3 regions of the Kribbella sp. NPDC059898 genome follow, and region 2 is predicted to be linked to each of the others. Evidence: riboswitches for the same ligand, from Rfam matches in the RefSeq annotation. Region 2 holds a riboswitch; each other region holds the start of a gene.

Region 1 (4,381 bases), on a different contig from region 2:
GCTGGTCGTGGCCGGACTGGTGCTGGTGTGGAGACCGTTGCTCTTCGCAAGCACCGACGCCGACGTCGCGGCCGCGCGGGGCGTTCCGGTCGGCGTACTGTCGATCGTCTTCATGATCCTGCTCGGCCTCGCGGTCGCGGTCTCGGTGCAGATCGTCGGGGCGCTGCTCGTCCTCTCGCTGCTCGTCACCCCGGCCGCCGCGGCGCTCCGGGTCTCGTCGTCGCCGATCGTCGTACCGCTGCTCAGCGTCGCCTTCGCGGTCACCGCGGCGGTCGGCGGAATCCTCTTGTCCGCGGGCAGTTCGGTGCCGATCAGCCCGTACATCACGACGATCTCGTTCCTCGTCTACCTCGCGTGCCGGCTGGTGTCCTCCTTTAAGCTGGCTCGGTGAACGATCTGTCGGCGTTGCTGGGGAGTGGGCGCGGTACTGAGTTGTTGCTGTACGGGATGACGCCGCCCCGCCGGTCGATCGCCCCGGACGCGCTCGAACGCTTCACCGCGGTGACGAGGACGCGGCTCGAGCAGCTCGACATCGACGCGCTGATCCTCTACGACATCGACGACGAGGCGGAGCGGATACCGGAGGAGCGGCCGTTCCCGTTCAGCCCGACGATGGACCCGGCGGACTTCCTCGCCGACCAGCTGTCCTGGTGGGACCGGCCGACGATCGTGTACCGCTCGGTCGGCAAGTACACCGCGGCCGAGCTGGACTCCTGGGTACGGCGTCCCTCGGACCAGCTCGGCACCGTGATGGTCGGCGCCCCGACCAGCGCGGCCGAGGTACGAACGACGCTGCCGGCCGCGTACGACCTGTGGCAGCGCTCCGGGTCGGCCCTGCCGCTCGGCGGCGTGACGATCCCGGAACGGCACTCGTCCCGCCTCGACGAGCACGAGCGGCTGCTCCGGAAGCAGCGCAGCGGTTGCTCGTTCTTCGTGACGCAGATCATCTACGACGTCGGCGCCGCGATGGACCTGGCGTCGGACTATCTGTACCTGTGCCGCGCCGAGAACGTCGAGCCGGTGCCGATCGTGTTCACGCTGTCGATCTGCGGCTCGGTGAAGACGCTGGAGTTCCTTGCCTGGCTCGGTGTCCGGGTGCCGCGGTGGCTCCGTAACGAGCTGGTGCATTCCGGCGACCCGGTCGCGGACTCGTACGCGCACTGCGTCGGGATCGCCCGTACTTTGTCGACGTACTGCCGGGACCGTGGGATCCCGTTCGGGTTCAACGTCGAGAGCGTCTCGACCCGGCGGATCGAGAACGACGCCAGTGTCGAGCTGGTCAAGGAGCTGCGCACGTTCGTCGGTTGACTGGCCGGGGGTGAGGTCCGTACCCTCCCAGACAGTGACGGCGCAAGGAAGCCGATGGGAATTCGGCACGGTCGCGCCACTGTGAGCCGGACACGTCCGGTAAGTCAGATACTTCGCCGTCACGACGCTCCACTGGTAGCGGGACGCACGATCCCCTGAAGGAGGCTCTCACGTGAGTAATCTGTCTGCGTCGACGACGACGGTTGTTCTTCCGGTGTCGAAGGCCGTGCTGTGGCTGGTCGGTACGGCGTTCCTGGCGTTCCTGGCGTACTACTTCATCGGCGTCGACCAGGGCGCGTACTCGATCTTCGGCAAGGACATGCACATCCACGAGTTCGTGCACGACGCGCGGCACTTCCTCGGCTTCCCCTGCCACTGAGGTGGAGCGCAAACTGATCCTCCGCGGCCTGCTGGCCGGCGGAGCGGGCGGTCTGGTCGCGTTCGGTTTCGCACGAATCTTCGCCGAACCGCAGATCCAGGCCGCGATCGACTACGAAGCCGGCCGCGACGCCGCCCACGAGCCGTCCGGGCCAGACCTGTTCAGCCGGACACTCCAGGCGAACGCCGGGTTGGGCGTCGGCATGATCCTGTTCGGGATCGCGATGGGTGCCGTGTTCGCGGTCGCGTACACGATCTGCCTCGGCCGCGTCGGCAACCTCCGCCCGCGCACGCTCGCGATGCTGGTCGCGGTGGGCGGTTTCCTCGGGTTCTACTTCGTACTCTTCCTGAAGTACCCCGCGAACCCACCCGCGATCGGCCACGAGGAGACCATCCAGACCCGCGCCAACCTGTACCTGGCGATGGTCGTCTGCTCACTCCTCTTCCTGATCGGTGCCGTTGCCCTGGGCAAGCTCCTGCGCCCCCGCTTCGGCAACTGGAACGCGACCCTCCTGGCGCTGGCGGCGTACGTCGTACTGATCGGCGTCGTGATGGCCGTCCTGCCATCACTCGGCCACCTCGCCGCGAACGTGCAGGAGTACGGCCGGCACGCGACCGAGACCCCGCTGCCGCTGACCGACTCCCACGGGACGATCGTCTACCCAGGCTTCGACGTGGACCGCCTGTACGCGTTCCGCCTGTACTCCGTCGGCGCACAGGTCCTGCTCTGGGGCGTGATCGGCGCGGTCTTCGGCCCACTTGCCGACCGCCTGCTCCGCACTCCCGTCCAGGTCGCGGTGTGACACTCCTCGACCGGATCGCCGCCCTGGGCCCGTTCTTCGCCGTCGAACAGCACGTGGACCCGACGCCGGATCCGCCCTGGCGCCGGCTCGTGGAGATTGTTGACGATCCTGCGATCCTGGCGGATCGCATCGCCCAGACACGGGCCTACCTAGGCGCCGCGAGCGGCCAGGACCCGACGGCGATCGAAGTACGCGTCGCCGCCTCGGTGACCCATCTGGGCCTGGTCGCCCGCCTGATCTCCCCAGCTCTTGCTGCCGTCGTACTCGAGGACCGCGTCCCGACCCTCGCCCTCGACCAACTCCACTGGCAACCCGTCCTCGGCGGCGCCTTCCCCCTCTCCCTACCCCCGATCCCGCCGGCCGGCGGAGACCTGCACCACGAACTCTTCGACGGCCCACTGCCCACGATCGCCCAGGCTTTCGACCTCTCGGACCACATCCTGGTAGGCAACGTCGCCTCAGCCGTCAACGGCGCCGCCACCGCTCTGTCAAACGCCGCCCCCACCCTCGCCACCCGCTCCCGTGCCGTCGCCACTGCCCTGCTGGACGTCCCACCCCTTCGCGGCGCCCACACCTCCAACCCTTTCCGCCGCCGCAGCTGCTGCCTCATCTACCGCGCCGCTCCCGATCGCGACGGCCCTCTCTGCGGCGATTGCGTCCTCAACAAGTCATAAATCTGTGGATAACTAATTCCCTTGAAAATAAGGGGTTCCCGGCTTTGAAAACTGTCCGGCCCGCCAGCTACAGTCATCGGCATGGACATTCTCGGCGGACGCACAGTGGTTGCTCTAGGCAACCACGAGGTGCTGCCTGCCCTGGACAAGGTCCGTACCCAGATCACCCGCCTGCGATCCGTCGAGTTGCAACTCATCGCCCGCTCCGAGACCGACGGCCTCGCCCAGGAGCTCGGTGCCCGCGACACCGTCGAACTCCTCACCGTCCGCCACCGCCGTGACCGTGCCGAGGTCTGGCGCGACGTCCGCCTGGCCCGCGCGCTGCCCAAGTACCAGGCCGTGAACGACGCCCTCACCGGCGGCATCGAGTCGGCCGACGGCACCGTCCATCAGATGCAGATCGGCCACGCGGCCGCGATCATCACCGAACTCGAACGCGTCCGTGACCGCGTCCCGACCGAAACCCTGGACGTCACCGAGCAGCAACTGGTCGGCCTCGTCCCCACCCACACCCCCCAAGAACTCCGCACCGCCGCCAAACACCTCTGCGACCGGATCGACGCCGACGGCCCCGAACCCGAAGAACACAAGGCCTATCAGCGCGAGTCGTTGACGTTGAGCACCGCCGAGAACGGCGTGAAGTTCCGCGGCTACCTCGCCAACGACAACGCCGAACTCCTGCGCGCCGTCATACACGCGGGTGCCCGCCCCCACAAGACCGTCGACGGCGAACACGACCCCCGCCCCCGCGACAAACGCCAAGCCGACGCCTTGACCACAGCGCTCACCGTGGCCGCGAACGCCTGGGACACCGACACCGCCGGCCACGGCGCGAAGGCCAACATCACCGTCACCATCGACCTCGACGACCTGAAATCAGCCACCGCCCACGCCACCGGCCAAACCATCTACGGCGACGACCTCTCCGCTGCCACCGTCCGGCGTCTGGCGTGCGACGCGAACGTCATCCCGCTCGTCCTGGGCTCGAACTCCGAACCCCTGGACGTCGGCCGCCGCGAACGCCTCGTCACCAGACACATCCGGCACGCCCTGATCGCCCGCGACCGCGGCTGCGTGGTCTGTGCAGCGCCGCCGGTAATGTGCGACGCCCACCACCTGACGCACTGGGTCGACGGCGGAGCCACGGCTCTGACCAACCTCGCGCTTTTGTGCCGCCGCCACCACGTGGATCTGCACAACGACCGCTGGCACATCACC
Region 2 (4,381 bases):
CACTGGTTGCCGGCCAGCAGGTCGCGCAGGTAGTCGCCGGAGGCACCTTCCTGATTGCCCACCGCAACGAGCACACCGGCCAGCCCGGCGGGGCTCATCAGATTGCTGATCCCGGCCCGCTGCGCGGCCGAGTCGTCGATCCCGCGCTGGATCTTGGAGGCCGGCTCCGGGGAGGACTTCAGCGTGGACTCGGCGAGGATCGCGTGGGCCGCGCCGGCGCCGACCTGTTCCAGGACCAGGTCGGTGGCGAGGTTGCTGGAGCGGGTGATCATCTCGGTGGCGAGCCAGCCGAGCGGGACCTGCTCGCCCATCCGCGACCAGGTGGCGGGTGCCTCGTCCTCGTCCGGGTTCACCCCGAACCGGCTGCCGGCCGCGGACGCGAAGTCGTTGTGCACGGTCACCGGCTGGTCGAGCGCGAGCTCGCCGGCCTCGACCTTGCGCATCATCGCCATCGCCACCGGCAGCTTCATCGTGCTCGCGGAGTAATGCGGCCGCTCCGCCTCGTGCACGAACACCGGTACGCCGTCCAGCCGGCCCAGCCAGACCCCGAACTCCCCGCTCCCGTCCACCTGCGAGAGCAGCTCCGCGATTCCCATGCGGTCACCCAATCACAGCCGCCCACCTGGCAGACTTCCCAGGGTGTCCAGCACAAACACCAGGGCTCTCGGCATCCTCCTGGGCTTCACCGCCGACCGCTTCCTGGGCGACCCGCGCCGGTACCACCCGGTCGCCGGCTTCGGCCGTACGGCGTCCCGCCTCGAAACCCGGGTGTACGCCGACTCACGCATCAACGGAGCGGCCTACACGGCGATCCTCGTAGGTAGCACCGCAGTCCTGGGTCTCGCGGTCGAGCGACTCACCCGCACGCATCCGCTCCTCCACACCGCGGCAACCGCCGCCGCCACCTGGACCGTCCTCGGCGCCCGCAGCCTCGAACGCGAAGCCGAAACCATGGCGACCCTGCTGGAGGAGAAGGACATCCCCGGCGCCCGCGACCGCCTCAGCCACCTCTGCGCGCGCGACGCGACGGACCTGGAGGCCGACGAGCTGGCCCGCGCCACGGTGGAATCGATCGCCGAGAACACGTCGGACGCGTGCGTGGCGCCGCTGCTGTGGGGCGGGATCGTCGGCGTGCCGGGGCTGCTCGCGTACCGCGCGGCGAACACGTTGGACGCGATGGTCGGGTACCACTCGCCCAAGTACGAGAACTTCGGGTGGGCGGCGGCGCGGCTGGACGACGTACTCAACCTCCTGCCTGCCCGGGCATGCGCCCTGCTGACCGGCCTCATGTCCGGGCGCCCCGCAGAAACCGTCCGCGTCTGGCGGCGAGACGCTCCCAAACACCCGAGCCCGAACGCCGGCCCGGTCGAGGCGGCCTTCGCCGGAGCCCTCGGCCTGACGCTGGGCGGCACCAACGACTACGGAACGTACGTCGAGAACCGCGGCACGCTCGGCGACGGCCCGCCTCCCGCCGTCCCCGACATCCGCCGCACAGCACACCTCGCCAGACGAGTCGGCCTGGCAGCCACCGCCGTCGCAGCCTTCATGTCCTGGAGGAAGAGATGGGTCTGAGCCATCGGCCGTTGCGGATCGTGCTGGTTCGGCACGGCGAGTCCGAGGCGAACCTCGACAAGACTGTGTACGAGCGCACCCCGGACCACGCGGTGCCGTTGACCGCGGTGGGGCATGAACAGGCGGCCAAGACGGGGCGGGAGCTGCGGGAGCTGTTCGAGAACGAGCCTGCGCGTGTGTACGTGTCGCCGTACCTGCGGACGCGGCAGACGCTGGAGTCGCTCGGGCTGGACGACCTGATCGGCGTACCGCGGGAGGAACCGCGCCTGCGGGAGCAGGACTGGGCCAACCTGCAGGACACCGAGGACATCGAGCAGCAGGAGCAGCTGCGGAACTCGTTCGGGCATTTCTTCTACCGGTTCACGCACGGTGAGTCCGGCGCCGACGTGTATGACCGGGTCTCCACGTTTCTCGAGACGATGCACCGCGACTTCGAGAGTGCGGACGCGCCGAAGAACGTGCTGCTGGTGTCGCACGGTCTCACCATGCGGCTGTTTTGCATGCGCTGGTTCCACTGGTCGGTGCGGTTCTTCGAGTCGCTGCGGAACCCAGCCAACGCGGGAACACGCGTCCTGCTGCGCCAGCCCGATTTCCGGTACAAGCTGGACCGGCCGTTCGAACAATGGACCACGTACGAACCCACGGAACAGGAGCGATCGGCATGGTTGTAGAGCAGACGCGGGACGCCGTACTGGATCTCCTGGCGAGCCTGTCGCCCGCACAGCTCGACAAGATCAAGGCACCGTTCGACACACCCGACCACAAGGAGTGGACGTACCTGCCTGGTGATCGGGCCGGGCTGCCGCTGTCGGAGCTCACATCGGCTCAGCAGTTGCTGGCCAAGCGCCTGGTCGAGCTTGGCTGCAGTGAACGCGGTGCAGCCGACTCCTGGGCCGTGTTGGACGCAGAGGTCATCCTGCGCGGCATCCCGGCGCTGCCGGCGTCAGGAGACTGGGAGGGCTCGGTTCTTGGCGGTCGGTTCTTCCTACGGATCCTCGGCGACCCGGCTGGCACCGGCCCGTGGGCCTGGCGCCTCAACGGGCACCACCTGGCACTGCATGTGGCTGTTATCGACGGGGCGATCGCGTTCACCCCACAGTTCATCGGGTCGAACCCGGCACAGGTACTGACCGGTCCTGAGACCGGACGGCGGTTCCTGGTCGCAGAGCAGGACCTGGGCTTCGAGCTGCTGCACGCACTGGAGCCTGGCCAGCTAGAGGTAGCCCTGGTCTCTCCTGACGCCCCCGACGACCTCCTGACCCGTCACGACCCGGTCGCTGACGCGTCGCTCCTGCACCGCGGCCTGCCGTACGGCGACATGGACGAACGGCAACGCCAGCTCCTGAGCTTGCTGATCGGCCAGTACGTCGGCCGCGCCGCCGGGCCGATCGGCCTGCAGACGTGGCAGGACATCACCGAGAACGGCATCGAGCACCTGACGTTCGCGTGGGCCGGCGAGACGACTCCCGGCATTGGCCACCGCCACTACTACTCGATCGCCGGGCCGACGTTCCTCGCGGAGTACGACAACACCCAGGACAACGCGAACCACATCCACTCGGTGTGGCGTGATCTTCGCAACGACTGGGGCACCGACCTGCTGGCTGCCCACTACGCGATGCACAGATAGAGTCAGCAGCGTCAACCGACGGCATCAGCAGGAACCCGGTGTGAATCCGGGACGGTCCCGCCACTGTGACCCGCGTAGGGGGAGTCAGGAACTGCCGCCGTCGTACCTGTAGCTGGGGCGTGGATACCCCGGGAAGGACTGTGCTGTCGTGGCTGCGAATCTTCTGCTGCTGTCTACTGCTGATACCGACCTGCTGGCCGCAGCGGAGGCAGGTGCGGGCTGGGCGGTGGCCAATCCGGCGCGGCTCGCCCCCGAAGCCCTGGCCCCGCTGCTCGACGACGCAGCCGTCGTTGTCGTGCGGCTGCTCGGTGGGCGCCGCGCATGGGAGGAAGGGCTGGACGCCGTACTGGCCTCTGGGAAGCCTGCTGTCGTCGTGAGTGGTGAGGCGGCGCCGGATGCCGAGCTGATGTCGCTGTCGACCGTGCCGGCCGGTGCGGTCACCGAGGCGCTCGCCTACCTGCGCGAGGGCGGCGCGGACAACCTCCGCAACCTGGCCGGGTTCCTGCGCGACACCCTGCTGCTGACCGGCGACGAGTTCGAGCCGCCGCGCGCGCTCCCGGCGTACGGCGTTCGTGGGACGTACGTCGAGGACGACCGGCCCGTCGTCGGGATCGTCTACTACCGCGCGCACGAGATCTCCGGGAACACCGCGTTCGTCGACGCCCTGGCCAGGGCGGTCGCGGACGCCGGGGCGCAGCCGTTGCCGGTGTACTGCGGGACGCTGCGCGGACTCGACCCGACGAGCGACGAGAACGCGGGGCTGTTCGACCTGCTCCGGAAGTGCGACGTACTCGTGACGACGCTGCTTGCCGCAGGCGGATCGGTCGCGGCGGACGCGAGTGCCGGCGGGGCGGACGACGCCTGGGACGCGGGTGCGCTCGCGTCGCTCGACATCCCGTTGATCCAGGGGCTGGCGCTGACCTCGACCCGTGAGCAGTGGCTGGACAGCGACGCGGCGGTGAGTCCGCTGGACGCGGCGACGCAGGTCGCGATCCCGGAGTTCGACGGGCGGCTGATCTCGGTGCCGTTCTCGTTCAAGTCGTACGATGCCGACGGGCTCGCGCGGTACGCGCCGGACCCGGAGCGGTGCGCGCGGCTCGCGGGGATCGCGGTCGCGCACGCCCGCCTGCGGCACGTGCCGCCGGCCGAGAAGCGGCTCGCGCTGGTGCTCTCGTCGTA
Region 3 (4,381 bases), on a different contig from region 2:
GGCCGCCGGCACCCCCACCGCGAGTGTGGCCCCAATCAGTACGACGTGCGTCCACGACCGCCCCGCAAGACTCCCGGCCAGCCACATCGACGCGCTCTTCGCCGTGTAGATGTCCGCCAGCGTCAGCAGGTACGCCGTCAACGACCCGACAATCGCCGTCACCCCGACACCGACCAGCACGAGCCGATTCCCCGACATCCCGTTCCGGTACGCCAGCAAATACACACTGATTGCCGCCAGCAACGACCCGAGCAGCGCCCCGAGCGGGATCCACCCGCTGCCGATGACGGTGATGATCAGTACGGCGGCCAGCGCGGCGCCGGCGTTCACGCCGATCAGATCCGGACTGACCAGCGGGTTCCGGGCGAGCCGCTGGAAGATCGCGCCGGAGATCGCGAACGCCGCCCCGACGCCGATCCCGGTCAGCACCCGGGGCAGCCGGTTGTTGACGACCACGTCGTACGTGATCAAAGTGCCGTGCCCGGACAGAGTCCGCAGTACCTCGGCGATCGACAGCGTGTAGTCGCCGCGGGTCAGGGCATACGCGCCCACGAGGACGGTCAGCACCGACGCGACGAGGCCCGCTCTCACAACGCGGCCATTCGTCGGCGCCGGACCAACCCGATGAACAGCGGCGCACCGATCAGCGCGGTGACGATCCCGACCTGCAGTTCCGCCGGACGTACGACGACCCGCCCGACGATATCCGCGAGCAGCAGTACGACAGGCGCGAGCAGCATCGAGCACGGCAGGATCCGGCGCTGGTCCGGTCCGACGACCAACCGGGCGACATGCGGTACGGCGAGCCCGAGGAAGCCGATCGGCCCCGCGATCGCGGTCGCCGTACCGGCCAGCACCACCACCGCGAGACCGGACAGTACGCGGACCAGGAGCACCCGCGTGCCGAGCGCCTGCGCTAGGTCGTCGCCCAGTGCGAGCTGGTTCAACGATCGCCCCAGCACCAGCGCAAGAACGATGCCGACAGCAACGAACGGCACGGCCTGGGCGACCACCCGCTGGTCGGCCAGCGACAGCGAACCGACCACCCAGAAGCGGTACTCGTTCAGCGTCGACAGATCCACCAGCGTCGCCGCCGACGTGATCGAGCCGAGCAGCGCGGAGATCGCCGCACCGGCCAGCGCGAGCTTCACGGGCGTCGTACCGCCGACCGCGCCGACCAGATAGACAGCCACCGTGGCCACCAGCGCCCCGCCCATCGCGAACCAGACGTACCCGGTCAGGCTGTGGATGCCGAACAGGCCGATCGCCGCCACGACCGCGACCGCGGCACCGGCGTTCACGCCGAGGATCCCGGGGTCGGCCAACGGGTTCCGGGTGACGCCCTGCATCACCGCGCCGGACAGCCCGAGCGCGGCGCCGACCAGCACGCCTGCGACGGTCCGCGGCAACCGCAGGTACCGGACCACGCGGTCGCCGTCGCTGCCGCTGAAGTCCGCCAGCGCCCGGTACACAGCGCCGGGCCCGATCCAGCGGTCGCCGACGCACAAGGACAGCACGACGACGACCGCCAGCACCGCGACCAGACCGGCCGCGCGCTTCACTTGACCAGGTCGGGGTGCAGGATGTGGCCGAGGTTCTCGGTGGTGTAGGCGCCGCGGACGCCGGCGGAATGGTTCGCGAACAGCCACGGCACGACGTGCTGGGAACGCACTGCCTTCAGGTTCGCGAACGCCGGATTGGCGAGGATCTTCCGAACGCCCGGCTGCGAGGCCGCGGGTGTCAGCGACGCGTCGCAGCACCCGCTGATCAGCACGTAGTCGGGGTCCCGCTTGATGAACTCCTCGACGCTGATCTTCACGTTCCGCTTCGAGGTCAGGTCGGCGAACGCGTTCACGCCGCCCGCCTGCCGGATCAGCACCGTACCGAAGTCCGGACCGCCGGACACGGTCATCCCGCCGCCTTCCAGGCCCGGGCGGACGATCGCCACCGTCGGGCGCGGCGCATCCTTCACGGCGGCCGCGACCGCGGCGATCCGCTTCTGCTGGTCGGCGATCACCTGCTCGGCGCGGTCCTCGACGCCGAACAGCCGGCCGAGGTCGCGCAGGTCGGCGTACACGTTGTCCATCGAGACCGTCGCCGGGTCGATCGCCTCGTCGCCGTTGCCGTCCGCGGTCGGGCAGAGCGGGCTGAAGATCCAAGTCTGTACGCCGAGGTCGGCGAGGCTCTTGCGGCTGCCGAAACTCGCGTCGCTCCCGACGGCGCTGAACACGTCGTTGAACCCGGACAGTACGAAGTCCGGGTGCAGGCTGAGCAGTTCCTCGCGGCTCGGCAGGTTCTTGAAGTACTTCGCCTTCGACTGCGCGGCGGCGTACTCCGGCAGCACCTGGGAGTCGAGGTACGCCGTACCGACCAGGCGGTCCGAGATACCCAGCGCGTGGGCCAGCTCGATCGCGGGCTGGTACGCCGCGAACACCCGCTTCGGCGGCCCGTCGACGGACACGTCGATCCCGCAGTTCTTCACCGTGGTGGCCCCGGGACTCTCCGCGGCGGACGGCGCGCAGCCGGCCAGCAGGGTCAAGGACAGGGCGACAGCAAGCACACGTACGACGGCCATGAGTGGACCGCTCCTCCAGCACCTCGTGGACGGGTCAGCGCCGTGGCCGGTCTCCTGGCTGACGGGTACCACGTCCACCGGTCTGACCTTCCCAGCCGCACGCGGCCAGTGGTCCCCTTACGGGTACGACAGGTGCACATCCCGATCACAGTGGCGAGGGCCGCGCCGGTACTTCACCGGCTTCCCGAACACCACGGCGCGGTCACCATAGCACCCGGGTCAGTGCGTGTAGAGCGACGAAAGGGCGAGCGCGAACTGGGTCATCAGGTCCGGGTTGACCGCGCGGGCCGGCAGCGGGACCAGGTCGACCAGCTTGTCGTCGCCGACCCGGATCGTGGTCCGGCCGGTCGCGGTGTCGATGTACCCCTCGTCGCCGAGCGGGATCGACTGCGAGGTGGAGGCGTTCCGGAGCGGGGCCATCAACGCCTTCGCGTCCGGCTCCCGGCGGACCGAGGAGTACAGCACGCGGGTGGCGGTGATCCAGCCGCACACCGGGTCGCCGACGAGGGTCTCGCCGTCGCGGCGGGCCGTCGCCGGTACGCCCAGCACCTGCTCGGCCGCGTCCGATCCGCGATCGCACTCCGGCCGGGTGATCTCGAGCGCGGGCGCCTGCAGCCCCGGCGCCTGCCGGGCGACCTCCTGCCCGAGGACGACGTACTTCGCGAGCGTGGCCTGCGGACCGGAGAGCTTGTACAGCCGGCCGTCGAGCAGGAACACCAGGAACTGGCTCGTCCCGTACCCGCCGTCGCCGACGTTCGCGGTCACGGCCGGCTCCCGCCCGTGCGCGGCGTACGTCTTCCGCGCCGCCGCCAGCGTCGCGGCGGTTGCCTGCAGCACCGAGACCCCGATCCGCAGCACCGGGCCGTCCGGCGCGGTACTCAGGCTCAGCTGGCAGACGTCGTACGACGGGATGTCGATCTCGGCCGGCGGGTTCTGGCGCACGATCTTCACCACCGGCACGGCCAGCGTGGTCCGGACCAACGTCTCGTCGATCGAGGTGCACAGCGTCTCGACAGGCGTCGCCGACGCGGTCGGTGACGGCGTGTCCGAGGGCGTCGCGGACGGGGTGTCGAACCCGCTCACCGACACCAGCGGCGGCACACTCGGCGCGGTCTCCTGCCCATGACCCCCACACCCCGCAAGCAGTACGACGGCCAGCCCGGCGGCGATCAGGGTACGCATGATGACTGAGACTCTAACCGGCGGCGCGGAGTTGCCTTTCGCGGACGGCGTGTTCGTCGGTGCGGGCGTCGTACCGCCAGAACTCGCGCAGCCAGACCGAGGTCGCGAGCACGCCGGCGACGCACAGGACGCCGCCGCTGACGATCGCGGTCCGGACCGTGGTGAGGTCGGCGACCAGGCCGGAGCGGGCCTGACCGCCGAGCGGGCCGAGCGAGTACCCGAGCATCTCGATCCCGGCCAGCCGGCCGCGCATCTCGTCCGGGATGGTCTGGTTCCAGATCACCGAGCGGAACAGCACCGACACCATGTCGCAGGCGCCGGCCAGCGCGAAGAACCCGATCGCGAACCAGATGTTCGGCGCCAGCCCGGCGATCCCGACCGCGGCGCCCCAGCCCATCGTCGCGAGCACGACGGCCCGCCCCTGGTGGTGGACGTGTTTCGCCCAGCCGCTGGTGAGCGAGGCACACATCGCCCCGATCGCCTCCGCGCTGTACAGCAGCCCGAGCAGCCTCGGCTCCTTCAGTACGTCGGTCGCGAACGCCGGGAACAGCACGATCGGCATCGCCAGGAACATCCCGACCATGTCCACCAGGTACGTCGCCAGCAGGTCCTTGCGGCGGAACG

The links. Region 2 has a riboswitch for cobalamin ahead of cobN (cobaltochelatase subunit CobN). Riboswitches for the same ligand answer to the same signal wherever they lie in the genome.
Region 1: linked by a shared signal. The riboswitch ahead of ACFV9C_RS06045 (CbtB-domain containing protein) and the one ahead of cobN (cobaltochelatase subunit CobN) in region 2 are both predicted to bind cobalamin.
Region 3: linked by a shared signal. The riboswitch ahead of ACFV9C_RS04950 (ABC transporter substrate-binding protein) and the one ahead of cobN (cobaltochelatase subunit CobN) in region 2 are both predicted to bind cobalamin.

What each region holds. Positions count from the first base shown of each region.
Region 1 is NZ_JBHWKR010000002.1:100,894-105,274, reverse strand. Features, by position in the region: gene ACFV9C_RS06055 (metal ABC transporter permease) at 1-391, shown strand, start outside; gene ACFV9C_RS06050 (methylenetetrahydrofolate reductase) at 388-1,308, shown strand; adenosylcobalamin (AdoCbl) riboswitch at 1,343-1,431, shown strand; gene ACFV9C_RS06045 (CbtB-domain containing protein) at 1,481-1,687, shown strand; gene ACFV9C_RS06040 (CbtA family protein) at 1,689-2,489, shown strand; gene ACFV9C_RS06035 ((2Fe-2S)-binding protein) at 2,486-3,163, shown strand; gene ACFV9C_RS06030 (DUF222 domain-containing protein) at 3,245-4,381, shown strand, end outside.
Region 2 is NZ_JBHWKR010000006.1:288,564-292,944, forward strand. Features, by position in the region: gene ACFV9C_RS21255 (serine hydrolase) at 1-596, opposite strand, end outside; gene ACFV9C_RS21260 (cobalamin biosynthesis protein) at 640-1,572, shown strand; gene ACFV9C_RS21265 (phosphoglycerate mutase family protein) at 1,563-2,243, shown strand; gene ACFV9C_RS21270 (DUF3500 domain-containing protein) at 2,234-3,202, shown strand; cobalamin riboswitch at 3,191-3,317, shown strand; gene cobN (cobaltochelatase subunit CobN) at 3,351-4,381, shown strand, end outside.
Region 3 is NZ_JBHWKR010000001.1:1,005,336-1,009,716, reverse strand. Features, by position in the region: gene ACFV9C_RS04960 (FecCD family ABC transporter permease) at 1-591, opposite strand, end outside; gene ACFV9C_RS04955 (FecCD family ABC transporter permease) at 588-1,562, opposite strand; gene ACFV9C_RS04950 (ABC transporter substrate-binding protein) at 1,559-2,575, opposite strand; cobalamin riboswitch at 2,602-2,786, opposite strand; gene ACFV9C_RS04945 (hypothetical protein) at 2,795-3,757, opposite strand; gene ACFV9C_RS04940 (MFS transporter) at 3,771-4,381, opposite strand, start outside.